DNA from 2 places in the Micromonospora robiginosa genome. Region 2 is predicted to be linked to the other one. Evidence: riboswitches for the same ligand, from Rfam matches in the RefSeq annotation. Region 2 holds a riboswitch; the other holds the start of a gene.

Region 1 (14,968 bases), 660 kb from region 2:
CTCGGCCAGGCGCTCAAGGGCCGCCGCGACGACGTGGTGCTCGCCACCAAGTTCGGCATGGACATGAACGGGGCGAACGGGCCGGACCACGGCGCCCGGGGCGCCCGCCGCTACATCGCCCGCGCCGTCGAGGCGTCGCTGCGCCGGCTCGGCACCGACCACATCGACCTCTACCAGATGCACGAGCCCGACCCGGGTACGCCCATCGACGAGACGCTCGCCGCGCTGGACGACCTGGTGACCGCCGGCAAGGTGCGCTACCTCGGCAACTCCAACTTCGCCGGCTGGCAGATCGCCGACGCCGACTGGACCGCGTCGTCGCAGGGGCGTACCCGTTTCATCTCCGCGCAGAACCACTACTCGCTGCTGGAGCGGGGCGTGGAGGACGAGGTGATCCCGGCCTGCGAGCGGTTCGGCCTCGGCATGCTGCCGTTCTTCCCGCTCGCCAACGGGCTGCTCACCGGCAAGTACCAGCGCGGTCAGCAGCCCCCCGAGGGCAGCCGGCTCGCTGGCGGCGGCCGGTACGCCGAGCGGCTGGCCGCGGCGCGCTGGGACACCATCGAGGCGATCGAGGCGTACGCGGCCGAGCGCGGGGTGAGCATGCTCCAGGTGGCCATCGGCGGACTGGCCGCCCGGCCCGCGGTGACCTCGGTGATCGCCGGCGCGACCACGCCCGAGCAGGTACGCGCCAACGCCGACGCCGGCACCTGGCAGCCCACCGACGAGGACCAGGACGCCCTCGACGCCCTCCTCTGACTTCTTGGGCGAAGTGTTCGGTGAGCGGTCCGGTGAGTGGAACGCGATGGCTGTCTCCGGACCGGTTTGACGTTCATAGCGTTCCACTCACGGGCGGAGACGCCGGTGGGTGGAACGCTATGAACGTCAGCGAGGTGGGTCGGACTTCCACGGCAACCAGGGTCGTGCTGCCTGGCAAAGCGTCCGGTGATGAGATGCTCCGGTGTGCGTCGGGCCGCCCCGGTCACGCCAGCGCAGGCTGGGGCATGCGACGCCGCGACGCCGTCCAGTTCCGGGGCGAGCCAAGGTCGGCTAGGGCGTGCGCGAGGTCAGCGCGGCCGGGCGGTGATGCGGCGGCGTTCCACGAGGGCCTGGTGCACCAGGGCGACCGTGGCCTCGGGGCGGCGGAGCACGTCGTCGGCGGTGAAGCGGAGCACGATCCAGCCAGCGGAACGGAGCGCGTTGAGGCGCGCCACGTCCCGCCGGAACTGTGCCCGCTCCCGATGCTGGTCGCCGTCGTACTCGACCGCGACGCGCAACGCCGGCCAGGCCAGGTCCACCCGGGCCACGAAGCGCCCGCCGTGGCGCACCTCGTGCTGGGCGGTCAGCGGGCCGAGACCGGCGTCGAGGAGGAGCAGCCGCAGGCGCGTCTCCATGGGGGACTCGCTCGACGGCTCGGCCAACTTCAGCACCTCGCGCAGCAGCGCCGAGCCCGGCCAGCCCGGGCGTTCCGCGGCGTAGGCGCGTAACGCGGCCGGTTCCACCACCCGGCGACGCAGCAGCGCGTCGACGGCGACCACCGCCTCCACCCGGGGGCTGTGGCGACCCAGGTCGAACGCCGTGCGCAGCGTGGTGGTGACCGGCAGCCCGGCGAACCGGGTGCGATCCTCATCGGGCAGCGGTGATCGCACGATCGACAGCCGGGGATGCGGGCGCAGCCGGGCGGTCGTCGGCAGGAGCACCGTCACCGGTTCGTCCCGGGTGAGCAGGTCGACACCGAAAAGCCAGGCGGCGCTGCGGCCGGCCACGGCGGCGCCGGGCGGCAGCCGCAGCGCGACCGCCTCGCACCACATCCGATGGTCGTCGGGGCGGTAGGCGTCGCCGTGCACGTACACGTCCTGCAACAGGCGGACCCACGTCGGCCCGCGCAGCATCGCCCGGGTGAGAAGACCGTCGCGCACCGCGTCGCCGGCGCGGAACGGCACCGACCACAGGCGGCGCGGGACACGGGCGGGTGCGGCCATCCGGTCAGCGTGTCGTGATGCGACAGTCACCCGCCGTCCCGTTCCGTCGAGTGGTGCGGTCGTGGGAAAAACCTCACCCGCTCTTCCGTCCGGCCGGGGGAGCGTCGTACGGTAGGCCGCAAGTGACCCACGGGAGCCCGGTGCGGACCGGGCTGAGAGGGGGGCTGACAGCCCCCGACCGTCGAACCTGATCCGGGTAATGCCGGCGCAGGGAGGAGCGTTGCCGTGCCGTCCCTGGGACGACTGCATCTCATCACCGACACCCGGCCGGGGCGGGACCCGCTCGCCGTGCTGCGCGCCGCCCTGCCGGTGGCCCGCGCGGAACTCGTCGTGCAGGTGCGGGTGGCGGACGACGCCACCGACCGGGAGGCGTACGAGCTGGCCCGGCGGGTGGTCGAGGCGTGCCGGCCGTACGGGGCGCGGTGCCTGGTCAACGACCGGCTGCACGTGGCGCTGGCGGTGGGCGCGGCCGGTGGGCACGTGGGGGCGGACGACCTGCCCGTGGCGGCCGCCCGGCGGGTGCTCGGCGTCGACGCGGTGCTCGGCGCGACCGCCCGGGAGCCGGTCACCGCCCGGGCCGCGGTCGCCGCCGGGGCCGGCTACCTGGGCGTGGGCCCGTGCCACGCCACCACCACGAAGCCGGGCCTGCCCGCGCCGATCGGCCCGGACGGGGTACGCGCGGTGACCGGGGCGGTGACCGTGCCGGTGATCGCCATCGGCGGGGTGACCGCCGCGTCGGTGCCGGCGTTGCGGGCCGCCGGGGCGTACGGGGTGGCGGTGGTCGGCGCGCTGTCCTCGGCGGCCGACCCCGCACGCGCCACCGCCGAGCTGCTCGGGGCGCTGACGTGTTAAGCGGGGCCCCCTCCTCTACCGAAAGCGTTAAGCGGGGGCCCCGCCTTACTCAGGTGGGGGTGGTGGGGGCGGGGGCGGTGGGGCTGGCGGTGGCGTGGCGGTGCGCGCAGCGCGGGCTGCGCGTCAGCGTGTACGACGACCGCCCCGGGTCGGGCGCGTCGCACGTCGCCGCCGGCATGCTCTCCCCGGTCGCCGAGGCGTACTTCGGTGAGCACAAGCTGACCGCGCTGCTCGTCGAGTCGGCGGCCCGCTGGCCGGGCTTCGCCGCCGAGCTGGCCGAGGCGAGCGGCGTCGACCCGGGCTATCGCACCGAGGGCACGCTCGTGGTCGGGCTCACCGCCGACGACCTGGCCGAGGCGGGGCGGCTGTGGTCGTACCAGCAGGGTCTGGGACTGCCGATCACGCCGCTGCGCCCGTCGGCGCTGCGCGACCGCGAGCCGGCGCTGGCCACCCGGGTGCGCGGCGGCGCGGTCGCACCCGGCGACCACCAGGTCGACCCGCGCCGGCTGGTCGCCGCGTTGCGCGTCGCCGCCGAGCGGGCCGGCGTGGTGTTCCGGCCGGCGCGAGTCGGCGCGCTGTCCGAGGTGGACGCGGCGGTCACCGTGGTCGCGGCCGGCTGCGGCGCGGCGGCGCTGACCGGCCTGCCGGTGCGGCCGGTGAAGGGCCAGGTGCTCCGGCTCCGCGCGCCAGGCGGCGGCCCGCCGGGCTTCCGGCACGTGATCCGGGGGTACGCCGACGGCGAGCCGGTCTACCTGGTGCCCCGGGCCGGCGGCGAGGTGGTGGTCGGCGCGACCGTGGAGGAACGCGCGGACACCGAGGTCACCGCCGGCGGCGTGCTGCGGCTGTTGCGTGCCGCCGTCGAGCTGGTCCCGGAGCTGACCGAGTACGAGCTGGTGGAGGCGGTCGCCGGGCTGCGCCCGGCGACGCCGGACAACGCGCCGCTGATCGGGGCGCTGCCCGGCCGGCCCGGCGTGCTCGCCGCCACCGGGCACCACCGGCACGGCATCGTGCTCACCCCGGTCACCGCCGACCTGGTCACCGAGCTGATCGTCACCGGCGAGCCGGATCCGGCGCTCGCCCCGTTCACCCCCGACCGGTTTCCGAAGGAGCCCCGGTGGAACTGATCGTCAACGGCACGGGACGGACGCTGCCCGACGGCGTCACGCTGGCCGAGGTGGTCCGCGCGGTCACCGATCAGCAGCGCGGCCTGGCGGTCGCCGTCAACGGCGAGGTGGTGCCGCGCGGCGGCTGGCCGGTGAGCGTGCTGCGCGACGGCGACCGGGTCGAGGTGCTCAGCGCCGCGCAGGGCGGGTGAGCGGCATGTCCCTGGAGATCGGCGGTGTCGCGTTCGGCTCCCGGCTGGTGCTCGGCACCGGCGGCGCGGCCAACCTGCACGTGTTGGAGGCGGCGATCCGCGCCTCCGGCACCGGGCTGGTGACGCTGGCGCTGCGCCGGGTGGACACCGCACCGGTCGGCGCGGGCGGGCTGCTCGACCTGCTGGACCGCTGCGGCGTACGGCTGCTGCCGAACACGGCGGGCTGCCGGACGGCGGTGGAGGCGGTGAAGACGGCGCACCTGGCCCGGGAGGCGTTCGACACCGACTGGGTGAAGCTGGAGGTGATCGGCGACGAGCGCACGCTCCTGCCCGACGGGGTGGAGCTGCTGCGCGCCGCCGAGGACCTGGTCGCCGACGGGTTCACCGTGCTGCCGTACACGTCGGACGATCCGGTGCTGGCCCGCCGGCTGGCCGACGTCGGCTGCGCGGCGGTGATGCCGGCCGGTTCGCCGATCGGCTCCGGCCTGGGCATCGGCAACCCGCACCACATCCGGCTGATCCGGCAGGCCGTGGACGTGCCGGTGATCCTCGACGCCGGTGTCGGCACCGCCTCCGACGCCGCGCTCGCCATGGAGCTGGGCTGCGACGCGGTGCTGCTGGCCAGCGCCGTCACCCGGGCCGCCGACCCGGTGGCGATGGCCACCGCGATGCGGTACGCGGTCGAGGCCGGCCACCTGGCGTACGGCGCCGGTCGCATCCCCCGCCGTGACCACGCGCTGCCGTCCACCCCCGACGCCGGCCGACCGAACCTGTGACGGCCTGTTCCGATCTTGGTACGACGGCGCCCCTTCAGGGGCGGATGCGTACCAAGGTCCGCCGATGCCCGGGCGGGCTGGTGCTGATGACGGATCGGCGGGTGGCGCGGCGGCCGCTGGTGGACGTCGTGGCGGCGGCGGTGGGCGGGGGAGTGCGGTGGGTCGTGCTGCGGGAGAAGGACCTGCCCCGCGCCGAGCGCCTCGCCCTCGCCGTCGAACTGCGCGCGGTGCTCGCCGACGTCGACGGCGCGCTGATCGTCGCCGGCCCCGACCCGCTCGACGGGGACGCCGTGCACCTGCCCGCCGCCGGCCCGTACCCGCCGCCGCGCCTCGCGCTGGTCGGCCGCTCCTGCCACGACGCCGCCGAGCTGGCCCGACTGACCACCGAGGACTACGCGACCCTGTCCCCGGTGTTCCCGACCCGCACCAAACCCGGCTACGGCCCCGCGCTGGGCCCGGACGGCTTGCGCGAACTGGTGGCGGCCAGCCCGGTCCCGGTGCTCGCCCTCGGCGGCATCGAAACCCCGGACCAGGTGCGGGCCTGCGTCGACCCCGGCGCCACAGGCGTCGCCGTCCTCGGTGCACTGATGCGCGCCGAGAACCCCACCGACACCGCCACCACGCTCGGCAGCGCCTTCCAGGAGGCGTCCACCCGTCTGGCGCGCACCCTCCACCCACCGACGGACGTCCCCACGAGAGGGCTGCGGCCGACCGTGCCCACGGAGGGATCAAGCCTGACCGCCCAGAGTGGGCACGGTCGGCCGCAGCCCCCCACCGCGACCACAGAGGAAAGACAGTGACGCCGCAGGTACTACTCACCATCGCCGGCTCCGACTCCGGCGGCGGCGCCGGCATCCAGGCCGACCTCAAGACGTTCGCCGCGCTCGGCGCGTACGGCACGAGCGTGCTCACCGCCGTCACCGCGCAGAACACCAGGGGCGTGGACGCGGTCCTGCCGCTGCCCCCGCAGACCGTGCGCGACCAGCTCGACAGCGTGCTCGGCGACTTCCACGTGCGGGCGGTGAAGACCGGGATGCTCGGCACCCCGGCGGTCGCCGACGCGGTGGCCGAGGCGGCCCGGGGCGGGCGGCTGCCCCACCTGGTCGTCGACCCGGTGCTGGTCGCCACCAGCGGGCACCGGCTCGGCGTGGTGGAGGCGGTCGAGCGGCTGCTCCCGTACGCCGAGGTGGCGACGCCGAACTGCGCGGAGGCCGCGGCCCTCACCGGTGGCCCGGTGGGCACGGTCGAGGAGATGGTCGCGGCGGCCGAGGCACTGGCCGCGCGCGGGCCGGCGTTCGTGGTGGTCACCGGCGGCGACGTCGACGCGGCCGGCGAGTCGGTGGACGTGCTGGCCGGCGGCGGGACGACGCGGCTGCTGCGCGCGCCCCGGGTGGACACCCGGCACAGCCACGGCACCGGCTGCTCGTTCGCGGCGGCCGTCGCGGTGCGGCTGGCCGCCGGCGACGCGGCGCCCGTCGCGGTGGCCGCCGCCAAGGAGTACGTGACCCGCGCGCTGACCGGCGCGCGGAGCTGGGAGCTGGGCGCGGGACACGGCCCGCTGGACCACTTCGGCTGGTCCGCTTGAGCGACAGGGAGGCTGTCATGCAGGCACGTCGCAAGGTGTACGTGGACGGGAGCCGGCCGGACGTCCGGGTGCCGTTCGTCGAGGTGACGCTGACCGGGGACAACCCGCCGGTGCGGCTCTACGACACCTCGGGTCCCGGCTCCGACCCGGAGGTGGGGTTGCCCGCGCTGCGCGGGCCGTGGATCGCCGAGCGGGGTGACGTCGCGCCGGTCCGGGGCGCCGGCACGCCGCTGGCCGGGACCCGTCCCACCCAGCTCGCCTACGCGCGGGCCGGGACGATCACGCCGGAGATGGAGTTCGTGGCGATCCGGGAGGGGGTGACGCCGGAGTTCGTCCGGGACGAGATCGCGGCCGGGCGGGCGGTGCTGCCGCTCAACGTCAACCACCCGGAGTGCGAGCCGGCGATCATCGGCAAGGCGTTCCTGGTCAAGGTCAACGCCAACATCGGCACCTCGGCGGTGACGTCGTCGGTGGTGGACGAGGTGGAGAAGCTGACCTGGGCCACCCGGTGGGGCGCGGACACCGTGATGGACCTGTCCACCGGCAAGCGGATCCACGAGACCCGCGAGGCGATCGTCCGCAACTCGCCGGTGCCGATCGGGACCGTGCCGATCTACCAGGCGCTGGAGAAGGTCGGCGGCGATCCGGTGAAGCTGAGCTGGGAGGTGTTCGCCGAGACCGTGATCGAGCAGGCCGAACAGGGCGTCGACTACATGACGGTGCACGCCGGGGTGCTGCTGCCGTACGTGCCGCTGGCCGTGGACCGGGTGACCGGGATCGTGTCCCGGGGCGGCTCGATCATGGCGGCCTGGTGCCTGGCGCACCATGAGGAGAACTTCCTCTACACCAACTTCCGGGAGCTGTGTGCGCTGCTCGCGCGGTACGACGTCACCTTCTCCCTCGGCGACGGGCTGCGCCCCGGGTCGATCGCGGACGCCAACGACGAGGCGCAGTTCGCCGAGCTGCGGACGCTCGGCGAGTTGACGAAGGTGGCCTGGGAGTACGACGTCCAGGTGATGATCGAGGGCCCCGGGCATGTGCCGATGCACAAGATCAAGGAGAACGTGGACCTCCAGCAGGAATGGTGCCACGAGGCCCCGTTCTACACGCTCGGCCCGCTGACCACCGACGTCGCGCCCGCGTACGACCACATCACGTCGGCGATCGGCGCCGCGATGATCGGCATGTTCGGCACCGCGATGCTCTGCTACGTCACGCCGAAGGAGCACCTCGGGCTGCCGGACCGGGACGACGTGAAGGCGGGCGTGATCGCGTACAAGATCGCGGCGCACGCGGCCGACCTGGCCAAGGGGCATCCGGGCGCGCAGGCCTGGGACGACGCGCTGTCCAAGGCGCGGTTCGAGTTCCGCTGGTCCGACCAGTTCAACCTGGCGCTCGACCCGGAGACGGCGCGGGCGTACCACGACGCGACACTGCCCGCCGAGCCGGCGAAGACCGCCCACTTCTGCTCGATGTGCGGGCCGAAGTTCTGCTCCATGAAGATCACCCAGGAGCTGAAGGACTACGCGGCGCGGGGCATGCGCGGCAAGTCGGAGGAGTTCGTCGCCGGCGGCTCGCGGGTCTACCTGCCGCTGGCCTGAGCCGCCGGGGGCCGGCCCGGTCGCCGGCCCGGCCCCCGAACGGTCAGTCCCGGTGGTGCCGGCCGGTACGCAGGGAACGGGCGTCGTCGGCGTTGTCGTCCGAGGCGAGACCGGCGACCCAGTCGACGTACTCGTCGTCGCCGGTGGCGCTCGGCTGGGCCGTCTCGTCGACCTGCTCCGGCTCGTCCTTGCCCCGGTTGCGCCGGAACAGGCCGCGCCGGGCCTTGGCCTTCCCGCCGGCGGCCTCGGCCTCGTCCGCTCCGGCGTGCCGGCCCCGGGCGGGCTCCGGGTCGGCCGCCGTGGCGGGTCCGGCCTGGGTGGGTACGGTCGCGTCGGCGGCCGGGGTCGGCCCGGTCACCTCGGGCGCCGGCCGCCCGGCGGGGCGGGCGCCGGTGGCGAGCGCGTCCCATCCGGTGCTGCGGCCCGGCTCGGGCAGGCCCTGGTGCCGGGGGCGGGGGGCCGGCTCGGCCCGCGCGGTCGTGTCGTCGCGGTCCCGGCCGGTCGCCGGCTCGGTCGGCGCGGGTGCGTCGAGCGGCCGGGGCGGCCGGCCCGCCGCCGGGGTGATCGGCCAGGCCGGTCGCACGTCGCCCGGTCGCTCGGTCACGTCCTCGAAGATGGGGAACCGTGGCCGGGGCGACGAGGCGGACCGGTCGGCCGGCTCGGGGTCGAAGAAGAAGCTCCGCCGGCCGGCCGGCTTCACGGCCCGCGACTCGCCCGAGGCGTCGGCATCGCCCGCGAGCGGGACGGACGTGTCGCCCGCCGCCCGGGTGGACGGGCCGGTCGTCCGGGCGGACGTGCCGTCCGCCGTCGGAGCGGACGTGCCGTCCGCCGGGGTGGCCGTGCCGCTCGTCGTGGCGTTCGTGTCGCCCGCCGGGCCGGACGCGGCGCTCGTCGGGCCGGATGCGGCGCTCGTCGGGCCGGATGCGGCGCTCGTCGGGCCGGACGTGTCGCTCGTCGGGCCGGATGCGGCGCTCGTCGGGCCGGACGTGTCGCTCGTCGGGCCGGACGTGGCGGTCGTCGGGGTGGCCGTGGCGCTCGTCGGGCCGGACGTGGCGCTCGCCGGGGTTGACGTGCCGCCCGCCGGGGCGGACGTGGCGACGGTGGGCGCGGCGGAAGTGGTGGTCTCGCCGGGCGTCGAGGTGTCGTCGGGCCGGGGCGCGGTCGCCGGGGCGGTGTCACTCCGGGTGGTGCGGGGGGCCCGGGTGCGCCGGGCCCGGCCGGCCCGGGTGGTTGCCGTCGTGTCGTCGGCGTCGGTGACCGGCGCGTCGGGAGCGGGGGCGTCTCCGGGAGCCGCCGCGCCGGACGTCGGCCCGTCGGTGGCCGCCGCGGCGGTGCCGGTAGGCGTCCGGTCGTCGGCCGGCGACGTGGCGCGGGCGGCGGTGCGGCTCCGCCGTGGCCGGGTCGCCCGCGGAGTTGCCTCCACCGTGCTCGGGGCGGCGGACGGCTCGGTGCCGGTCGCCTGCTCCTCCGGCGACGTTCGCGGCTCGGGCGTGGGTCGCCCGGCGGTCCGCCCCACCGGCCCGGCGGCGTCGACCGCCGGCCGGGACGAGCCGGCCGGCGTGCCGGCGTCGGACGGTGCGGGGGCGGCGATCCCCGGGCCGGGCGTGTCGTCGCCGGACGGGGTCGCGCCGGCGGCCGGCTGCGGCTCGGGGCGGCCGGCGGACAGCACGTCGATGGCCGAGGTCCGCCGGCCCGGTGGCAGCAGGTTGGGCATCGGCGAGCCGTGCGCCGAACCTTCGCCGTCGCGCGCCGGAGCGGGCGCGGCCGGGTGCGGATCGGGGGAGTCGGGTGCGGTGGGTGACGCCGGGGCGGCGTGCCGAGCGGCTGCCGGCGCGGTGGCGGACCCGCCGGCCTCCGGCCAGTCCCAGTGCGCGGGGGCCGGAGCGCCGGGCGTCGCCGGCGTCGTCGTGGCCACCGCCGGGGCGGAGACGCCGGCCGGCACCGGCGCACCGGTCGGCAGCGGCGCGAGGATGTCGGTGGGCTCGACGGCGTCGGCCCCGGTGGCCGGCCGGGGCAGCACCGTGGTGGCGGTCGAGCCGAGCGCCCCGGCGACGATCGCGATCAACGCGCCGTAGTAGGGCGCCACCTGGTAGCGGTCGCTCGCCGCGCCCGGGCCGGCGGTCAGGTAGGCGAAGGCCACCAGCACCGGTCCGGCCGCGCCGGCCGCGCCACCGACCAGCGGCGGGTGCCCGGCCCGGCGGGCCAGCACGCCGATCGCCCCGCCCGCGAGCAGCGCCAGCGTGGGCAGCAGCAGCATGGCCAGGCGTTGCGCCGCGCCGGCGTCGAGCCAGGACGGTTCCAGGACGCCGAGTCGCACGGTGGCCAGCGGCCGGTTGGACACGATCGCGGGTGCGACGGAGAGCAGGGCGAGCAGCCAGACGATCCCGGCGGAGAGCGCGACGCCCCAGCCGAACGGTGGCTTGAGCAGCACGGCGATCGCCGCGCCCGCGCCCACCACCGCGCCCAGGACGGCACAGATGCCGGCCGCCCACACCGGGTCGACGGAGCCGCCCAGCTCGGCGGCGCGGGCCGGCTGCATGCAGAGCGGGGCGACCACGATCGCGCCCAGCGCGCTGACGCCGGCGACGGAGAGCAGCTCGGTGGTGCCACCGGGACGGTCGTCGCGGCGGGCGAAGCGCTCGGTGAGGACGGCCCCGGCGACGGCGGCGACCGCGGCGAACCAGGCGACCCAGACGAGCTGGGCGGGCCACCGGTTGACCGAGCCGTCGACGAACGCGCCGTCGAGGCGGACGACACCGAAGCCGTACGCGATGCCGAGCTGGCCGGCACCGGCCAGCACGCTCACCCCGAGCGCCGTGAGCAGCAGCCTGCCCCACGTCCGAAAGGCCATGTCGGGCACGTTACGGCCCGGTGAGGTGGTTCGCCACCTTGCCGCCGCGCGGCGCGGCGAACCGCGCCGGGGTGGCTACTTCAACTCGACCAGACGGGCGAGGTAGGTGGTGTCGCCGACGTTGGTCAGCATGTGCACCGCACCCGGGTCGCGGTAGACCACCCCGCCGGTGGGCTCGTCGGCGTCGATCGTGGTGCCGTCGATGGTCTGCACCACGTTCTTCGCGCCCTGGACCGCGATCACCAGGTACGGGTGGTCGTGCCGGTGCAGCGGCTGCCGCTCGCCCGGCTCCAGCCGGATGTGCCAGACCCGGACCCGGTCGTTCTCGTAGACGATCTCCTGGCCCACCGGGCCGAGTTCGAGGTCGGTGGAGAGTTCGCTCATCGGGTTCCGTCCAGTTGGGGGAGCACCTCGGCGGCGATGAGCTCCACGTGGTCGAGGTCGTCGAAGTCGATCAGTCGCAGGTGCACCCGGCTGGTCCCGACCGCGGCGAACTCACCGAGCCGCTCCACGAGCTGGGCCGGGGAGCCGACCACCGGGTCCTCCGGCGGGAGCGCGCTGGCGACGTGCAGCGGCGCGGCCCGTCGCTGCGCCTCGGCGTCGGTGCGCCCGATCGCCACCACGATCCCGGCGGAGAGGGTCAGCGGCGCCCGCCCGGACGCGTCCCGCCCGGTGCGGTCGCACGCCTCGCGGACCCGCTCGTACGCGGCGGCCGTCTCGGCGACGTTCTTGAACGGCATGTTGAACTCGTCGGCGTACCGGGCGGCCAGCTCCGGGGTGCGCTTCGGGCCCTTGCCGCCGACGATCACCGGCGGGCCGGGCCGCTGCACCGGCTTGGGCAGCGCGGGCGCGTCGACCAGCCGGTAGTGCTCGCCGCTGTAGCTGTAGGTCTCCCCGTCCGGGGTGCGCCACAGCCCGGTGACGATCTCCAGTTGCTCGGCCAGCCGGTCGAACCGTTCGCTGACCGGCGGGAACGGGATGCCGTACGCGGTGTGCTCCCGCTCGAACCAGCCGGCGCCGATGCCCAGCTCGACCCGGCCGCCGCTCATCCGGTCGACCTGGGCGACCATGACGGCCAGCGGCCCGGGGAGCCGGAAGGTGGCGGAGGTGACGAGCGTGCCGAGCCGGATGCGGGACGTCTCCCGGGCCAGCGCGGCGAGCGTCAGCCAGGCGTCGGTGGGCCCGGGCAGCGCCGGCTCGTCGCCCATCGACCGGTAGTGGTCGGCGCGGAAGAAGCCCTCGAAGCCGGAATCCTCGACCAGCCGGGCGAACCGGAGCTGATCGTCGTAGTCCGCGCCACGGTGCGGTTCGGTGAAGATCGAGACCCGCATGCTCAGCGCCCTCCCGTGGTCGCGGCCCGCGGCGGCGTCCCGGCCGGCGCCGGTACGCCGGGGGCGTCCCGCTCCATCAGCAGTTCGTGCAGCTCGGCGCTGATCCGGGCGACGTCGGCCAGGTGCGCGTGCCGGCCCAGGGTGCGGGGCCGGGGGACGGCCACCTCGACCACCTCACGGATGCGGCCCGGACGCGGGCTGAGCACGACCACCCGGTCGGCCAGCAGCACCGCCTCGTCGATCGAGTGGGTGACGAAGACGATCGTCGCCTTCGTGTCCATGTGCACCCGCTGGAGTTCGCCGGACAGCTCCTCGCGGGTGAGCGCGTCGAGCGCGGAGAACGGCTCGTCCATCAGCATCACCCGGGGCGAGCCGATCAGCGAGCGGCACAGCGAGACGCGCTGCTGCATGCCGCCGGACAGCTCGTGCGGGAGGCGCTTCTCGAAACCGCCCAGCCCGGCCATCTCCAGCAGCTCGCGGGCGCGTTCGCGGTGCTTGGCCCGGCGCCAGCCGAAGATCTCCACCGGCAGCAGGACGTTGTCGAGCACCGTGCGCCAGGGCAGCAGCGCCGGGCGCTGGAACAGCATGGCGACGTCCTGGCGCGGCTTCGTGATCGGCGTGCCGGCGACGGTGATCTGACCGGCGGTGACCGGCAGCAGGCCGGCGATCATGCGCAGCAGGGTGGACTTGCCGCAGCCGGATCGGCCGAGGACGGCGACGAACTCACCCTCGGCGACGTCGAGGTCGATGCCGCGCAGCGCCTCCACCCGCCCCGAGCGGCCGTCGAAGGTGCGGGACACCCCGGACAGTCGGATCATCTCCCGCCGGCTCCCTTCCCACCTCGTCGCGAACGTGAGCCGGGCTAGCGTAGCGGTCGCGTGCTTATAGCACCGTCCGGGGTGGACGTCAGTCCGCTTTCCGTCACGCTACTTCGTTTCCTTTCCGCAACCCGGACGGTTGCTGCGCGTCATCCCCCTTCTCGTACGCTGTTGCGCGCGAAGAGTCCCCTCGCGACGGTCCAGTCGGCCGACCCTCCTGCCGACCCCGTCGGACCCACGACCCGACCGGCGAAGATCTCCTGGTCGGAAAGGACATGGTGCACTGATGAGAAGGTTGACCCGCACGGTCGCCGCCGCGGCGCTGGCGACCGCCCTCGCCCTCGTGGGCGGCTGCAGCAGTGACTCGGACAAGTCCGAGGCCGGCAGCGGCGGCAACGGTGGGGCGCTGGAGAAGGTGACCTACCTCACGTCGTTCGGTAACTTCGGCCGTGACTCCTACGCCTGGGTGGCCAAGGACAAGGGCTTCTTCAAGGAGGCCGGTTTCGACGTCGACATCAAGCCGGGCCAGGGCACCGGTTCGGTGATCCAGACCATCACCGGCGGCCAGGCCGACTTCGGCCCGATCGACCTGACCGGCGGCATCCTGCAGCTCGGCAACGGTCAGGCCAAGGACTTCGTCGCGGTGGCCGCGATCCAGCAGCGCACCATGGCCGCCATCGTCACGGTCGAGGGCAAGAACATCGCCACCCCGAAGGACCTCGAGGGCAAGAAGCTCGCCGACACCCCGACCTCCGTCGTGCGCAACCTCTTCCCCACGTACGCCCGGCTGGCCGGCATCGACGAGAAGAAGGTGACCTGGGTCAACGGTGAGGCGCAGGGCCTGATCGGCATGCTCGGCTCGGGCTCGGTGGACGGCATCGGCCAGTTCGTGGTCGGTCAGCCCACCGTGGAGGTGGTGACGAAGAAGAAGCCGGTCGTGCTGCCCTACAGCAACGTGATGCAGGACCTCTACGGCAACGCGCTGATCACCTCCAGCAAGATCGCCAAGGAGAAGCCGGAGATGGTGAAGAAGTTCACCGCCGCGCTGCTCAAGGGCCTGAACTACTCGCTGGAGCACCCGGACGAGGCCGGCGAGATCCTGAAGAAGAACGTGCCGGCCGCGAACCCGGCGGCGTCCGCCGCCGAGCTCAAGCTGATGGCCGCGTACGTCCGGTCGAGCAACTCCGGCACCGCCATCGGCACGCTCGACAGCGGCCGGGTGGCCAAGAGCATCGCGCTGCTCCAGGGCGCGGGCGCGCTCAAGCAGAACCTCACCCCCGACCAGATCATCAACTTCGACCTGGCGCCGAAGGCCTGACCGGTCGGCTCGGGCCACGGGGGTGCGACCCGCCGGACACCCGGTGGGTCGCACCCCCTTCGCGTGCCGGTCGTCCCGACCGGACGGAGAAGGAGGACACGTTGTCGCAGTTGACCGAGGCCCGGCCGGGAGCGCCGGCGGAACCGCCTCCGGCGGCGGCCGTCCGGCGGCGCCGGGCCGTACCCCCGGCCACGGTCGGGTTGCCGCTGCTCGGCCTGGTCATCGCGGTGGCCGCCTGGTGGCTGGTCACGTCCGGGCTGCACCTGGTGCACCCGGTCGCGTTGCCGCCGCCGCAGGCGGTGGCCCGTTCGCTGGCCGCCACCACCGACGTGCTGCTGCCCGCGCTGGGGATCACCACCTGGATGACGGTGGCCGGCTTCCTGCTGTCGTCCGCCGTCGGCGTGCTGATCGGGATGGCGCTGGCCGCCTCCAGCCGGGTCGAACGGATGTTCGCGCCGCTGCTGGTGGCCGTGAACGCGGTCCCGAAGATCGCCTTCGGCCCGCTGCTCGTGGTGGCCGTGGGTTTCGGCCAGAAGCCGATC
Region 2 (14,968 bases):
AAGGCCGGCCCGCCCGGTGGCCGAGGCACCCGGATGAAGGGGAGCAGCCAGCGCGCCGGCCAGACCCGCTTCTACGCCTTCCGGCGAAGCTGACCGTCGCGAAGCTGCCGGCCCCGGGCGGGATCGGCAGCGCGCCGACCTTCCCGGAAGTGCACCCGCCACGCCCCCCGGGGCCCGAGACACCCACACCGTTCCACCCACCGCTCACCTGGGCGGCGAGTGGAACGGCATGGGTGTCTCGGGCGCGCGTAGACACCCACCGCGTTCCACCCACCGCTCATCGGGCCCGGCGAGTGGAACGGCATGGGTCTCTCGAGGTGCGAGGCACACACCCACGAAACGCGGCGCGCGACCCCCCTTTGACCCCGCGCCGGCAAGGCTCCCACCGACCGACCTCCTCGAACAACTCCCTTTCCGGATCCCCGCCCTGCCGCGTCGATCATGAAGTTGGCGGTGACAAAACGGACGAGATCCGCCGCTAACTTCATGATCGACGCGGCAGGGCCCGGTGGGGGTCAGCCGATCAGGGGGCGGAAGGTGCCGAGGAGGATGCTTGTCGTCAGGGCGGCGGCGGCCAGCAGGGCGGCGGTGAGCACGAGCAGGGTGTCGGCCGTGGTGAAGCGCTGCTGGCGGGCGACCGTGCGGGGGGTGCCCGCGTCGAAGCCGCGCGCGTCCATCGCCACCGCCAGGCGGGTGCCCCGGCGGATCGCGCCGACCAGCAGGGTGAACGCGGTGGACGCGAAGAGCCGCAGCTTGGCCACCGGGTTGCGGCCGGCGTCCACGCCCCGGGCCCGCCGGGCCATGCTGATCATCCGCCACTCCTGTTCGAGGAGCGGCACCAGCCGGAACGCGGCCAGCGCGCCGATGGCGAACCGGGCCGGCGCCTTCGCGTTCTGGATCAGCGCGTCGGCCAGTTCGGTCGGGTCGGTGGTGGCGAAGACGATGATGCCGGGCAGCGCCACCGCGAGCATCCGCAGCACCAGCCCGAGCGCGGTGACCAGCACGCCCTCGGTGACCAGCACCGGACCGGCCTCGACGAGCACCCGGCCGGACCGGTCGGCGGCGAAGAGCACCAGGGTGACCAGGATGCCGACGGCCGCGGCCAGCAGCGGCCACGCCCGCCGGGCCAGCACCCGGTAGCGGACGCCGAACAGCGGCAGCACGGCCAGCTCGACGGCGATGGCGATGGCCGGCGCGACCGGGTCCAGCGTGGCCACCAGCACGATGGTGAACACCATCGCGGCGGCCAGCTTCGCCACCGGGTTGCGCCGGGCCAAGGGCGCGCCCGGCGTGGCCACCGGTTCGAGGTCGATCACGTCGCACCCGCCCCGCGGCCCGGCGGCGACGGCGGCCGCCCCGCACCGGGACGGTCCGGGTCGGCGGACCCGGCCGGGCGGGTCAGGGTGAGCGTCCGGTCGGCCAGCGCGGCCACGAAGTCCGCGTCGTGGGTCACCGCGACCACGCCGTGCCCGGCGTCGCGCAGCTCGGCCAGCAGGTCGACCAGCTCCCGCCAGGTGCGCCGGTCCTGGCCGAACGTGGGCTCGTCGCAGATCAGCAGGCGGGGCGCGGTGGCCAGGGCGGTCGCCACGCTCAGCCGCCGCGCCTCGCCACCGGAGAGGGTGTACGGGTTGGCGCCGGCGAGCCGGTCCAGCCGCAGCCGCTCCAGCAGCGCGTCCACGGTGGTGGTGACCTCCGCCTCGGAGCGGCCGGTCCGGCGCGGGCCGAGTGCCAGCTCGTCGCGGACCGTGGCGGTGACGAACTGGTGCTCCGGGTCCTGGAAGACCGAACCGATCCGACCGGCCAGCGCCGGCGCCCGCCAGCGGTGCGGGGGAGTACGCGCGTCCCGCCCGGCCAGGTCGGCGGAGGCGGTGACCGTGCCGCCGCCGGGGCGCATCAGGCCGCCGAGGAGCAGTGCCAGGGTGGACTTGCCGGCGCCGTTCGGGCCGAGCACGGCGAGCGCCTCGCCAGCGCGTACCCGCAGGTCGGTGGGGGCCAGCCGGGGTGGCAGGCCGAGCCGGTCGGCGGTGAGCAGCTCGTCGCCGGCCGGCGTGCCGGCGTGCCGGGGCGGCACGGTGTGGCCGGGCACCCAGACCCGGGCGGCGGCCAGCGCGTCGCCGTGCGCGGCGAAGACCGCCTCGGGCGGGCCGTCGGCGCGCACCCCGCCGCCGGGTTCCAGCACCACCACCCGGTCGACGAGCGGCAGTGCCTCGGCGACCCGGTGTTCGACCAGGATCAGTGTGGTGTCCGCGTCGAGCGCGTCCGCGACGGCGCGGCGGACCAGCGTGGCGCCGGCCGGGTCGAGGTTGGCGGTGGGTTCGTCCAGCAGCAGCAGTCCCGGTCGCAGCGCCAGCGCCCCGGCGAGGGCCAGCCGCTGCTGCTCACCGCCGCTGAGCGCGGCGGTCGGGCGGTCCCGGTGGTAGGGGAAGCCGACCCGGCGCAGCGCCTCGTCCACCCGGGGCCAGATCTCCTCGGCCGGTACGCCCCGGTTCTCCAGCCCGAACGCGACGTCGTCGCCGGAGCGGGCCATCACGAGTTGGGTCTCCGGGTCCTGGAAGACGACGCCGACCCGTTCGCGGGCCTTGCGCGGGTCGAGCCCGTCGATCTCGACGGTGCCCTCCTGCTCGCCGGAGTCCTCGGGCAGCAGCCCGGCCAGCGCCGCCAGCAGCGTGCTCTTGCCCGCCCCCGACGCCCCGAGCAGCAGCACCCGCTCCCCGCTCTCCACGCGCAGGTCGACCTGACGCACCGCCCAGCGTTTCCGCCCCCGTGCCGCCACCCGAACCCCCGCAGAACCACCCCGCTCACCGCGCCACCCCCTCCGCCTCGTCGATCATGAAGTTGACGGCACCACAACGCGCCGAATCCACCGTCAACTTCATGATCGACAGTGGGATCCCCGTCAGACCAGGGCTCGGTCTCGGCCGGCGGGGAAGCGGTCCAGGACGCCGGTGTTGGCCAGGGCCCGGGTGAGCACCCACGCGCCGAGGCCGGCGACGACGGTGGCGCTGACGATGGTGATCAGCGCGTAGGGGATGCGGTAGTTGGTCAGCTCGTAGGCCTTGTTCCAGTAGACGAAGTCGAAGATCGCCGCACCGAGGCCGGTGAGCGCGCCGGCCAGCACCGCCACCGGCAGCTTGAACGAGCGGTAGCGGAACACGGCGAACGCCAGTTCGGCGCCGATGCCCTGCATCAGGCCCTGGAGGATCACGATGCCCGCCCACTGGCTGCCCAGCAGCGCGGAGACGATCGCGGCCACCGTCTCGCAGTAGAGCGCGGCACCGGGCTTGCGGATGATCAGGCCGGCGAGCACCGCCGGGATCAGCCAGACGCCGTAGAGCACCGCCTGCGCCGGCGGAAAGAACGCGAACGCCGCGTCGGTGGCGCTCCAGAGCAGGCCCCAGGCCCAGAAGACGACGCCGAAGGTGACGGCGATGACCGAGGCGACGACGATGTCGACGGTACGCCAGCGGTTGCTGTCGGTGTGGTTCATGGCGGACTCCCAGTTCGTGGTGAGGAACCAGGAGAAGACGCACGCCGCGCCCGGAAACGCCCGGACGGCGGCGCGGCTGGAGGTCGACCGAACTCCCTGCGCTGGCATTACCCAGATCAGGTTCGAGGGTCTGCGGGCACCGGCCCGCACTCTCAGCGCTGTGCGCTCCCCTGTCGGATGTGAAGTTGTCTCGTCGCAGACGCTAGCACCGACGCCGGCCCCGGGCCCAGCAGGGCGTCTGTCGGCTACGGTGGCGATCATGCGGATCGAGGCGCGGGGCCTGACGTTCGACGTACGCACCGGCGGCCCGGAGGACGGCGAACCCGTCCTGCTGCTGCACGGCTTCCCGCAGCACGCCGGCGAGTGGGACGCGGTGACGCCCGCGCTGCACGCCGCCGGGCTGCGCACGTACGCGCTCGACCAGCGCGGCTACTCGCCCGGCGCGCGGCCGGACGCCGTCGAGGCGTACCGGATTCCGGAGCTGGTGGCCGACGCGGCGGCCGTGCTGGACGCGCTCGGGGTGACCACCGCCCACCTGGTCGGCCACGACTGGGGCGCGATCGTGGCCTGGGGGCTGGCGGCGGCGCACCCGCAGCGGGTGCGGACGCTGACCGCGGTGTCGGTGCCGCACCCGGCCGCGATGGGGCACGCGCTCGCCACCGACGCGCGGCAGAAGGCGAAGTCCGCCTACATGGCGCTGTTCCGGATGCCGGGCAAGGCCGAGAAGGTGCTGCTGGCGATGCGTGGGGCCGCGCTGCGCCGGCTGCTGCGCGGGGTCGGTGACGAGGCCACGGTGGCCCGCTACGCCGACCCGATGCGGGAGCCGGGCGCGCTCACCGCCGCGCTGAACTGGTATCGGGCGATGAGCGGGTCGGACATGAAGGCGGTCGGGCCGGTGGCGGTGCCGACCACGTACGTCTGGAGCGACAGGGACGTGGCGATCGGCCGGACCGCGGCCGAGGCGTGCGCGGCGCGCGTCACCGGTGACTACCGCTTCGTGGTGCTCCCCGGGGTCAGCCACTGGATTCCCGACGAGGCGCCCGGCCCGCTGGCCGAGGCGATCCTCGCCCGGACCGCAGGGACGGAGACGAGATGACGGTGAGTGCCGAGGCGTACCTGGAGACGGTGACGTCGACGATGCGGCGGGTGGCCGCCGAGCAGCGGGAGAACGTGGCCGCGGCGGCCGACCTGATCGCCGCGGCGGTCCGCGCCGACGCGGTGGTGCACGCGTTCGGCACCGGGCACTCCGAGGCGCTGGCCATGGAGATCGCCGGCCGGGCCGGCGGGCTGGTGCCCACCAACCGGATCGCGCTGCGCGACCTGGTCCTGGTCGGCGGCGACCCGGCCGACGTGCTCGGCCCGAAGCTGGAACGCGATCCGGCGGTGGCGCACCGCCTCTACGAGCTGGCCCCGGTCCGGCCGCCGGACGTGTTCGTGCTCGCCTCCAACTCTGGGGTGAACGGGGCGATGGTGGAGTTCGCGTCCGTCGTCAAGGAGCGCGGTCACGGCCTGGTGGCGATCACCTCGTCGCGGCACTCGGCGGGGATGACGTCGCGGCACCCGTCCGGTCGCAAGCTCGCCGACTTCGCCGACGTGGTGCTGGACAACGGCGCCCCGTACGGCGACGCCACGCTGCCGCTGCCCGGGGGCGGCGCGGTCGGCGCGGTCTCCTCGATCACCGCGGCGCTGCTGGCCCAGCAGATCACCGTCGAGGTGGTGTCCCGGCTGCTCGCGGCGGGGGAGCGGCCACCGGTCTACCTGTCCGCCAACATCACTGGCGGCGACGAGCACAACGCCGAGCTGGAGGCGCGGTACGCGGGGCGGATCCGGCGCGGATCCTGAGTCGGTTTCGTGATCATCCGAATCGGGCAAAGGCGCTGCTGCCGGCGGGCGTTCACCCGCCGGCCGTGCCGTCTTCCCCGGAGGTTCACGAGTGTCCAAGGAATCCGAGAAGCAGCGGTGGCAGCGCAACTTCGCCGACCTGCTCCAGGAGCTTCGCGTCGCGCAGACCGGCGTGCAGATCCTCTTCGCGTTCTTGCTGACGCTGCCGTTCAGCAACGGGTTCACCCGGACCACGGAGTTCCAGCGTGACGTCTACATCGTGGCGCTGCTGGCGGCCGCCGCGTCCGCCGCGATGATCATCTCGCCGGTGGCGTTCCACCGGGCGCTGTTCCGCCAGGGCCGCAAGCCGGAACTGGTCCGCTTCGCCCACCGGATGGCCACCGGCGGCCTGTTCTTCATGCTGATCGCGATGGTCAGCGCGGTCCTGCTGGTCAGCGACTTCGTGCTGGACCGGCCGATCGCGTTCCTGCTCAGCGCGGTCACCGGCGTCTGGTTCCTGCTCTTCTGGGCCATCCTGCCGTTCGCCCGGCGCAACTGGGGCGAGGACGACGTCGACGACGATGACGACGACCCGGCGACGCTCACCGGCGACTGACGGTCCGCCAAATCGGGCGTGCACGCGACGCTACCCCTGGGTAACACCCGGGGGTAGCGTCGTTTTCGTCGCATCCGGACCGACCATCCAGGAGGCAGCCGTGACCACGACCCAGAACAATGCCGACGGGGTGGGGCCGCTACCCACCGAGGCGGGCCAGGTCTCGGAGAAGGAGGCCCGCCAGGTCGCCGAGGCGGCCCGCGAGTCGGCCTGGGACCGGCCCAGCTTCGGCAAGGAGCTGTTCCTCGGCCGGTTCCGGCTCGACCTGATCGACCCCTGGCCCCGGTCCGACCCGGCCGACGTGGCCCGCGCCGACGAGTTCCTCGGCGCGTTCGGGGCGTACCTGGGCAGCGAGGTGGACGGCGCGGCGATCGAGCGCGACGCGCGCATCCCGGACGAGGTGTTCCACGGGATGGCCCGGCTCGGCGCGTTCGGCATGAAGATCGACCGGAGGTACGGCGGCCTGGGGCTGAGCAACCTGCACTACTGCCGGGCGCTGATGCTCGCCGGTTCGGTGAGCCCGGCGATCGGCGCGCTGCTCTCCGCGCACCAGTCGATCGGCGTGCCGCAGCCGTTGAAGATGTTCGGCACGCCCGAGCAGAAGGACCGTTTCCTGCCCCGGCTGGCCGCCGGTGAGGTGTCCGCGTTCCTGCTCACCGAGCCGGACGTCGGCTCGGACCCGGCCCGGCTCGCCACCACCGCCGAGCCGACCGCCGACGGCGCCGGCTACCGGCTCAACGGGGTGAAGCTGTGGGCCACCAACGGCACGGTCGCCACCCTGCTGGTGGTGATGGCCCGGGTGCCCGCCGGCGAGGGGCGGCGCGGCGGGATCACCGCGTTCGTGGTGGAGGGCGACAGCGAGGGCATCACCGTGGAGCGGCGCAACTCCTTCGTCGGGCTGCGCGGCCTGGAGAACAGCCTCACCCGGTTCCACGACGTGTTCGTGCCCCGGGAGAACGTGATCGGCGGCGAGGGCAAGGGCCTGAAGATCGCGCTGACCACGCTGAACACCGGCCGGCTGTCGCTGCCGGCGATGTGCGTGGGCGCCGGCAAGTGGGCGCTCAACGTGGCCCGGGAGTGGGCCGGCGACCGGGTCCAGTGGGGCCGGCCGGTCGGCGAGCACGAGGCGGTGGCGAAGAAGCTGGCGTTCATCGCCGCCACCACGTACGGCATGGAGTCCATGCTGGACCTGTCCTGCCTGCTCGCCGACGACGACCGCAACGACATCCGGATCGAGGCGGCGCTGGTCAAGCTGTACGCCAGCGAGATGGCCTGGCGGATCGCCGACGAGCTGATCCAGATCCGGGGCGGGCGCGGCTACGAGACGGCCGACTCGCTCGAGGCCCGGGGCGAGCGCCCGGCCGCGGTCGAGCAGCTCCTGCGCGACCTGCGGATCAACCGCATCTTCGAGGGCTCCACCGAGATCATGCACCTGCTGATCGCCCGGGAGGCGGTCGACGCGCACCTGTCGGTGGCCGGCGACATCATCGACCCGGACGCCGGGCTGGGCCGCAAGGCGAAGGCGGGCGCCCGGGCCGGCGCGTTCTACGCGAAGTGGCTGCCCACCCTGGCGGTCGGCCGGGGGCAGGCGCCCGGGGCGTACCAGGAGTTCGGGCCGCTGGCCGGGCACCTGCGGCACGTCGAACGGACCTCCCGCAAGCTGGCCCGCTCGACCTTCTACGCGATGTCCCGCTGGCAGGGAAAGATGGAGCGCAAGCAGGCGTTCCTGGGCCGGGTGGTGGACATCGGCGCGGAGCTGTTCGCGATGTCCGCGGTCTGCGTCCGGGCCTACGCCGAGCTGGCCGAGCACCCGGAGAACGTCGAGCTGGCCGACCTGTTCTGCCGGCAGGCGCGGCTGCGCGTCGACGAGCTGTTCACCGGCCTGTGGTCGAACACCGACTCGGTCGACGTGGCCGCCGCGAAGCGGATCGTCGCCGGCCGGTACGCCTCGGTGGAGGCCGGCGTCCTCACGCCCCCCGCCGACCTCCCCTGGGTGGCCCCGTGGCAGCCCGGCCCCTCCACAGCCGACGACGTCCGCCGCCGGCTGTGAAAGGAGGGGCCCCTGCTTAACGCCTTCGGTAGAGGCGGGGGCCCCTCTTAACACCCGCTCAGCGGCGGGCGACCGCCCATGCGATCACCGCGGCGAGGATCAGGCCGTTCAGCGCGGCCAGCACCAGGTACGCCGACGGCGGGATCTTGCGGCCCTTGCGGACGAAACTCACCAGCACGCCCGCGTAACCCAGCAGCAGCACGGCGACGACGATCAGGAAGTACAGCACCGGCACACCCTACCGGCCGCCGCGCAACCCCAGTCTGCGCAGCTCCAGCGCGGCGAGCGCGTCGACGGTGGCGTCGTCGCCGCGCCGCCACGCCTCGGCCACGTCCGGCGCGATCCGGCTGAGCTTCGACAGCGGCTGACCGGCCAGCGCGCGCAGCGCCAGCAGGTCCCGGCCGGCCGGCGCGGTGGCCATCGCCTTCGCCGCGCCGGCCCGGCGCATCCAGCGCACCCGCAGCGGCAGCCAGCCGAACAGCACCAGACCGAGCGGGAACACCAGCACCGCGACGGCCAGCGCGAGGGCCAACTGGCCGACCAGCTCCTGCTGGTCCCGGCCCGCCTCGGCCATCGCCCGCGCGGCGTCGGCGGCGCGGGTGAAGGGGGCGGTCAGCTCGTCGCCGACCAGCGGCACCCGGCCCACCTTGCCGCCGGCTTCGGCCAGGTTGTCGGCCAGCCCGCCGCCCGCACCCTCGAGCTTCTGCCCGGGTACGGCGAGCTTCTCCACCAGGTCGTGCAGCCAGAGCGCGAAGCGGATCGCCGCGTACACCCAGACGACCACGAGGAGGTCGGTCAGGAGCTGGCGGAGGGCGGTCGGAAAACGGTCGGCGTAGATCTTCACGCCGGACAGCCTGCCACGGCTCCGCCGCGCCGGCACCGGTCGGTTTTACCGGCCGGCGCAGGCCGGACAGGTCCCGAAGATCTCCAGGGTGTGGCTGACCTCGGTGAAGCCGTGCTCGGCGGAGATCCGGTCCGCCCACTTCTCCACCGCCGGGCCGGCCACCTCGACGGTCCGGCCGCAGCCCCGGCACACCAGGTGGTGGTGATGACCGCCGCTGCACCGCCGGTAGAGGTGCTCGCCGCCCGGCGGGCGCATCACGTCGATCTCGTCGGCGTCGGCCAGCGCCTGCAACGTCCGGTAGACGGTGGTCAGCCCGATCCGGTCGCCCCGGCGGCGCAGCATGGCGTGCAGGTCCTGGGCGCTGTGGAAGCCCTCGACCTCGTCGAGCAGGGCGCTGACCGCGCTGCGCTGCCGGGTGGTGCGGGGCGCGCCGGTGGTCATGACGGTCCCTCCCCGGCGTGGCTGACCGCGTCCGCGACGATGTGCGCGACGTGCTCGTCGACCAGGGCGTACGCGATCTCCCGACCGCGCCGGGAGCCACGCACCACGCCGGCCCCGCGCAGCACCCGCAGGTGCTGGGAGACCAGCGGCTGCGGCGCGCCGAGCGTCTCGACCAGCTCGTGCACGCAGCGCTCGCCCTCGGCCAGCTCGCTGACGATGGCGAGCCGGATCGGGGCCGAGAGGGCGCGCAGCAGCTCACCCGCGCCGTCGAAGGCGTCGTACCCGTTGGTGCCGGTCACCTCGTAACGATAACCACTGCCGGTTGGACCGGCCTCATCCGAGCACCACCTCGTGCTCGGCCGGCTCGGTCGCGGGCGCCGCCGGCCGGCCGCGTCGCCGCAGCGACCGCACGCCGGCCGCCAGCAACGCCACCGCCAGGAACGAGCCGATCGCCACCAGCACCACCGAGGCGCCGGGCGCGGTGTCGGCGGTGGCCGCCACCCAGACCCCGGCGCCGGCCGCGAACAGGCCCAGCGCCATCGCCGCGGTCATGGTCGACCGGAAGCCGCGCGTCACCTGCTGGGCGGTGGCCACCGGCACCACCATCAGCGCGCTGATCAGCAGCACCCCGACCGCCCGCATGGCGATCGTCACGGTCACCGCGGTGCCGACCGCGATGAGCAGGTTCAGCGCCCGCACCGGCAGGCCGGAGACCCGTGCGTACTCCTCGTCGTGGCAGACCGCGAACAGCGCCGGACGCAGCACCAGCATGGTCACCAGCAGCACCGCGCCGAGCACGCCGATGGTGACCAGATCGCCCGGCGACGTCGTGGTCAGCGACCCGAAGAGGTACGCGTTGAGCGACCCGCTGCTGGCGTCGGAGAGCCCGACCAGCATCACGCCGCCGGCGATGCCGCCGTAGAAGAGCAGCGCCAGAGCGAGGTCCCCGGAGGTGCGCCCGTACGCGCGGACCAGCTCGATGACGACCGCGCCGAGCGTGGCGGCGAGCACCGCCACCAGCACCGGGGAACGGTTGAGCAGCAGCCCGGCGCCGACGCCGGTGAGTGCCACGTGGCCGATCCCGTCGCCGATCAGCGCCAGCCGGCGCTGCACCAGGTAGATGCCGAGCGCCGGCGCGGCCAGCCCGATGACCAGCGCGCCGACCAGCGCGCGGAGCATGAAGTCGTACTGGAAGAGGTCCATCTCAGATGCCCGTCCAGAGCCCGGCGGGCTCCTCGTCGCAGTGCGGGTGCACGTGTTCGTGGTCCGGGTCGGCGTGGTGGCCGGCCGGCTCGGGCACCGCCCCGTCGTGGGCGATCCCGCCCTGGTGCACCACCACGGCCCGGCTGATCAGCGGGCGCAGCGGCCCCAACTCGTGGGCGACCAGCAGCACCGTGCCGCCGCCGTCGCGGAACGCGCGCAGCGCCCCGGCGAACGCCTCCTGGCTGGCCGCGTCCACCCCGGCGGTCGGCTCGTCGAGCACCAGCAGCTCCGGCCCACCGGCCAGCGCCCGGGCGATCAGGACCCGTTGCTGCTGGCCGCCGGAGAGGGTGGCCACCGGATCGCCGGCCCGGTCGGCGAGCCCGACCGCGCCCAGCGCCTCGGCCACCGCCGTCCGGTCCGCCCGGCCGGCCGGTCGCAGCACGCCCCGGCGGGCCAGCCGCCCGGACGCCACCACCTCGGCCACCGTGGCGGGCACGCCGCCGCCGGCGCCGAGCCGCTGCGGGACGTACCCGATGCGGTGCCACTGCCGGAAGCGGCGCTGCGGCGTGCCGAACAGGGCGACCGAACCGGCGCCGAGCGGCACCAGACCGAGCGCGGCGCGGACCAGGGTCGACTTGCCGGAGCCGTTGGCGCCGAGCACGGCGACCACCTCGCCGGCGGTGAGCGTCAGCGAGATGTCCCGCAGCACCGGCCGGCCGTCGTAGCCGACGGTGGCGTGCGCGATCTCGATCACGGGTGAGGTCATGAGCAGTCCAGTGCGGTTCGCAGGGTCTGGAGGTTGGCGCGCATCGCGGTGAGGTAGTCGCCCTCGGCCGGTGGGCCCTCGATCGGGTCCAGGACCGCGGTCCTCGCCCCGACCTCGCGGGCGATCGTCTCGGCGACCTTCGGGCTGACCAGCGTCTCGAAGAAGATCGTGCCGGCCCGGTGCTCGCGGGCCTCCTTCGCGACCTCGGCGAGCCGCTGCGGGGCGGGTTCGGACTCCGGGGTGAGCCCGGTGAGGCCGATCTGTTCCAGCTTGTAGCGCTCGGCCAGGTAGCCGAAGGCGGTGTGGCTGGTCACGATCTCCCGGCGCTGGCAGGTGCGCAGGCCGTCGGCGTACGCGGTGTCGAGCGTCGTCAGCTCGGCGCGCAACGCGCCGGCGCGGGCGGTGTAGTCGGCGGCGTGGTCCGGGTCGACCCGGCCGAGGCGTTCGGCGAGCCGGTCGCCCACCGTGGCCAGCCGGGTCGGGTCGAGCCAGAGGTGCGGGTCCTTGCCGCCGCCCTCCTCCTCGTGACCGGCCTCACCCTCGTGCTCGTGGCCGCCGGCGGCGGCGTCGAGCAGCGGGGCCACGCCGGCCACGTCGAACGCGCGGTCGCCGCCGTTCTGCTCGACCGCCTCGTCCACGGCCGGCTGGAAGCCGGTCAGGTAGACGATCACCTCGGCGTCGACCACCTGCCCGACCTGGCGGGGGTTCAGCTCCAGGTCGTGCGGCTCCGCGCCCGGCTTGGTGAGGTTGCCGACCACGACCCGGTCCCCGCCGATGCGCTCGGCGAGGAACTGGAGCGGGTAGAACGCGGCCACCACGTCGACCCGGTCCGGGTCGCTGCCCCCGCCGCCGCCGTCCGAGCAGGCGGCGGCGCCGCCCAGGGTGAGCAGGGCGGCGGTGGCGGCGGCCAGGGCGCGGGGAGTGGCGCGAACGGTCATGGGACCAACTGTCCGCGACAACGAAAATTATTGTCAAAAACGCATGCTTGCATGTCAGCGCAGGTCAGCTCGCCTCGGCGTGGCCCGGCGCGGCTCAGCCGACCATCAGCTTGGCCAGCGCCACCGCGATCAGCAGGGTGAGCATCAGCAGCCGGAGCACCCGGGTCGCCGGGGCCTGCACCGGCCAGGTCACCGTCATCAACCAGACCAGCCCGGCGGCCAGCACCAGCAGCAGGACGCCGCCGGCCGGGCCGGGCGCGAAGAGGCCGACCAGCACCAGCACCAGCGCGGCGAGGAACACCGTCGTCGGGTTGAGCCGGGCCAACCGGGACAGCACGGGACTCTGCGTACGCTGCATGCCACAAACTCTACGAGGAGGAACGCCGTGCTGGTCACCAACCGGTTCGTGGTGGACGCCGAAACGGCTGACGAGTTCACCCGGGAGGCGCACGCGGCGCTGGCCGCGCTCGCCGCCCGCCCCGGCTACCTGCGCGGCGAACTGCTGCGGGCGCTCGACGACCCGGCCCACTGGTGCCTGCTCACCGAGTGGGAGTCGGTCGGGGCCTACCGGCGGGCGCTGGGCGGCTTCGACGTCAAGGTCACCGCCGTGCCGCTGCTCGCCCGATCGGTGGACGAGCCGTCGGCGTACGAGACGCTCGCCAACGCCGCCCCGCAGGGCGAGATCGTCGTCGCCGCCAGCGATCGCGCCGCAGGTCCGTACCGCTGAGTCCCGGGGCACTACCCTGGCGCGTATGACCGCTCCCGGACCGGCCGCGCCACCCCCGTCACCCGTGCCGCCCGGCGCGCCGCCGGCGGACCCGGGCGTCCCCGCGCCGCCGGCCGGTCCCGGCGTCGCGCCGCCGTTCGCCGCCCCGCCCACCGAGGGCGGCCGGCGCCGGCTCTGGCTCGCCCTCGGCGTCGGCGCGCTGGCCGTGCTGCTCTGCTGCGGCGGGGGCGGCGCGGCGATCGTCGGCCTGGCCGTGAGCAACGTGCAGGCGGTCGGCGAGCAGGGCCGGGCGGTCACCGACGACTACTACCAGGCGCTCGTCGCCCGGGAGTGGTCCAAGGCCTACGACCGGCTCTGCGACGACGCCCGGCGGCGCGAGTCCCGCCCGGAGTTCACCCAGCGGGTGGCCACCGAGCCGCAGATCTCCGGCTACCGGGTGGGCCAGGTCGACACCGCCACGCTGACCGTGCCGGTGGACGTCACGCTGGCCGGCGGGCGGCGGGAGGCGCAGACCGTCACGCTCGCCCCCGACCGGCAGACCGGCGGCATGGAGGTCTGCGGGGTGAGCTGACCCGACCCCGGTATTCTGCTGGGCTCGGGGCCGAGGCGGTCGTACCGTTGTCCCGAACAGCCCGGAACATCCATCTCAACCGCGCCGACCGCCAGCCGGCGTAGGAGGAAACATGCCAGCCGACCGTATCGACGCCGTCGTCAGCCTCGCCAAGCGCCGGGGCTTCGTCTTCCCCTCCAGCGAGATCTACGGGGGCACCCGGTCGGCGTGGGACTACGGTCCGCTCGGCGTCGAGCTGAAGGAGAACGTCCGCCGGCAGTGGTGGCGGACCATGGTCCAGCAGCGTGACGACGTCGTCGGCCTCGACTCCGCGGTCATCCTGGCCCGCAAGGTCTGGGAGGCCAGCGGCCACATCGCCGAGTTCGTCGACCCGCTGACCGAGTGCCAGTCCTGCCACAAGCGGTTCCGCGCCGACCACCTGGAAGAGGCGTACGAGGCCAAGCACGGCAAGCCGCTGACCTCGCTGACCGAGCTGAACTGCCCCAACTGCGGCAACAAGGGCACCTTCACCGAGCCGAAGATGTTCAACGGCCTGATGAAGACCTACCTGGGCCCGGTGGAGAGCGACGAGGGCCTGCACTACCTGCGCCCGGAGACCGCCCAGGGCATCTTCGTCAACTACAAGAACGTGGAGACGGTCGCCCGCAAGAAGCCGCCGTTCGGCATCGCGCAGACCGGCAAGTCGTTCCGCAATGAGATCACCCCGGGCAACTTCATCTTCCGGACCCGCGAGTTCGAGCAGATGGAGATGGAGTTCTTCGTCGAGCCGGGCACCGACGAGCAGTGGCACGAATACTGGCTCTCCGAGCGCTGGAACTGGTATCTCGACCTGGGCCTGTCCGAGGAGAACCTGCGCTTCTACGAGCACCCCAAGGAGAAGCTCTCCCACTACTCGAAGCGCACCGTCGACATCGAGTACAAGTTCCGGTTCGGCGGCACCGAGTTCGCCGAGCTGGAGGGCATCGCCAACCGCACCGACTTCGACCTGTCCACGCACAGCAAGCACTCCGGCGTCGACCTGTCGTACTTCGACCAGGGCAAGGGCGAGCGCTGGATGCCGTACGTGATCGAGCCGGCCGCCGGCCTCACCCGCGCGGTGCTCGCGTTCCTGCTGGAGGCGTACGACGAGGACGAGGCGCCGAACACCAAGGGCGGCGTGGACAAGCGCACCGTGATGCGCTTCGACCCGCGGCTGGCCCCGGTCAAGGTGGCGGTGCTGCCGCTGTCCCGCAACGAGGCGCTCTCGCCCAAGGCCAAGCAGCTCGCCACCGACCTGCGCAAGCGCTGGGTGGTCGAGTTCGACGACTCGCAGGCCATCGGTCGCCGCTACCGCCGGCAGGACGAGATCGGCACGCCGTTCTGCGTCACGGTCGACTTCGACACGCTCGACGACAACGCGGTGACCGTGCGGAACCGGGACACCATGGCCCAGGAGCGCGTCGCCCTGGACCAGGTCGAGCGCTACCTGATCGAGCGCCTCCCCGGCTGCTGAGGGTGTAAGGCG

The links. A riboswitch is a leader RNA that binds a small molecule or an ion and turns the genes downstream of it on or off. The one in region 2 is predicted to bind thiamine pyrophosphate.
Region 1: it holds a riboswitch for thiamine pyrophosphate, as region 2 does, so the genes downstream of both, thiE (thiamine phosphate synthase) here and H1D33_RS01035 (ECF transporter S component) in region 2, are expected to answer to the same signal.

The regions. Positions count from the first base shown of each region.
Region 1 is NZ_CP059322.2:6,241,853-6,256,820, forward strand. Features, by position in the region: gene H1D33_RS28195 (aldo/keto reductase) at 1-756, shown strand, start outside; gene H1D33_RS28200 (DUF559 domain-containing protein) at 1,065-1,979, opposite strand; TPP riboswitch at 2,099-2,210, shown strand; gene thiE (thiamine phosphate synthase) at 2,205-2,831, shown strand; gene thiO (glycine oxidase ThiO) at 2,825-3,955, shown strand; gene thiS (sulfur carrier protein ThiS) at 3,946-4,146, shown strand; gene H1D33_RS28220 (thiazole synthase) at 4,143-4,922, shown strand; gene H1D33_RS28225 (thiamine phosphate synthase) at 4,967-5,722, shown strand; gene thiD (bifunctional hydroxymethylpyrimidine kinase/phosphomethylpyrimidine kinase) at 5,719-6,507, shown strand; gene thiC (phosphomethylpyrimidine synthase ThiC) at 6,525-8,108, shown strand; gene H1D33_RS28240 (hypothetical protein) at 8,152-10,959, opposite strand; gene H1D33_RS28245 (cupin domain-containing protein) at 11,035-11,343, opposite strand; gene H1D33_RS28250 (LLM class F420-dependent oxidoreductase) at 11,340-12,290, opposite strand; gene H1D33_RS28255 (ABC transporter ATP-binding protein) at 12,293-13,108, opposite strand; gene H1D33_RS28260 (ABC transporter substrate-binding protein) at 13,395-14,426, shown strand; gene H1D33_RS28265 (ABC transporter permease) at 14,537-14,968, shown strand, end outside.
Region 2 is NZ_CP059322.2:200,403-215,370, forward strand. Features, by position in the region: gene H1D33_RS01020 (hypothetical protein) at 1-93, shown strand, start outside; gene H1D33_RS01025 (energy-coupling factor transporter transmembrane component T family protein) at 516-1,316, opposite strand; gene H1D33_RS01030 (ABC transporter ATP-binding protein) at 1,313-2,743, opposite strand; gene H1D33_RS01035 (ECF transporter S component) at 2,897-3,487, opposite strand; TPP riboswitch at 3,563-3,669, opposite strand; gene H1D33_RS01040 (alpha/beta fold hydrolase) at 3,747-4,583, shown strand; gene H1D33_RS01045 (sugar isomerase domain-containing protein) at 4,580-5,329, shown strand; gene H1D33_RS01050 (DUF6328 family protein) at 5,421-5,924, shown strand; gene H1D33_RS01055 (acyl-CoA dehydrogenase family protein) at 6,025-7,974, shown strand; gene H1D33_RS01060 (hypothetical protein) at 8,033-8,203, opposite strand; gene H1D33_RS01065 (hypothetical protein) at 8,213-8,818, opposite strand; gene H1D33_RS01070 (Fur family transcriptional regulator) at 8,864-9,259, opposite strand; gene H1D33_RS01075 (ArsR/SmtB family transcription factor) at 9,256-9,558, opposite strand; gene H1D33_RS01080 (metal ABC transporter permease) at 9,593-10,462, opposite strand; gene H1D33_RS01085 (metal ABC transporter ATP-binding protein) at 10,464-11,228, opposite strand; gene H1D33_RS01090 (metal ABC transporter substrate-binding protein) at 11,225-12,166, opposite strand; gene H1D33_RS01095 (DUF6703 family protein) at 12,261-12,524, opposite strand; gene H1D33_RS01100 (antibiotic biosynthesis monooxygenase family protein) at 12,552-12,893, shown strand; gene H1D33_RS01105 (Rv0361 family membrane protein) at 12,919-13,464, shown strand; gene H1D33_RS01110 (glycine--tRNA ligase) at 13,577-14,956, shown strand.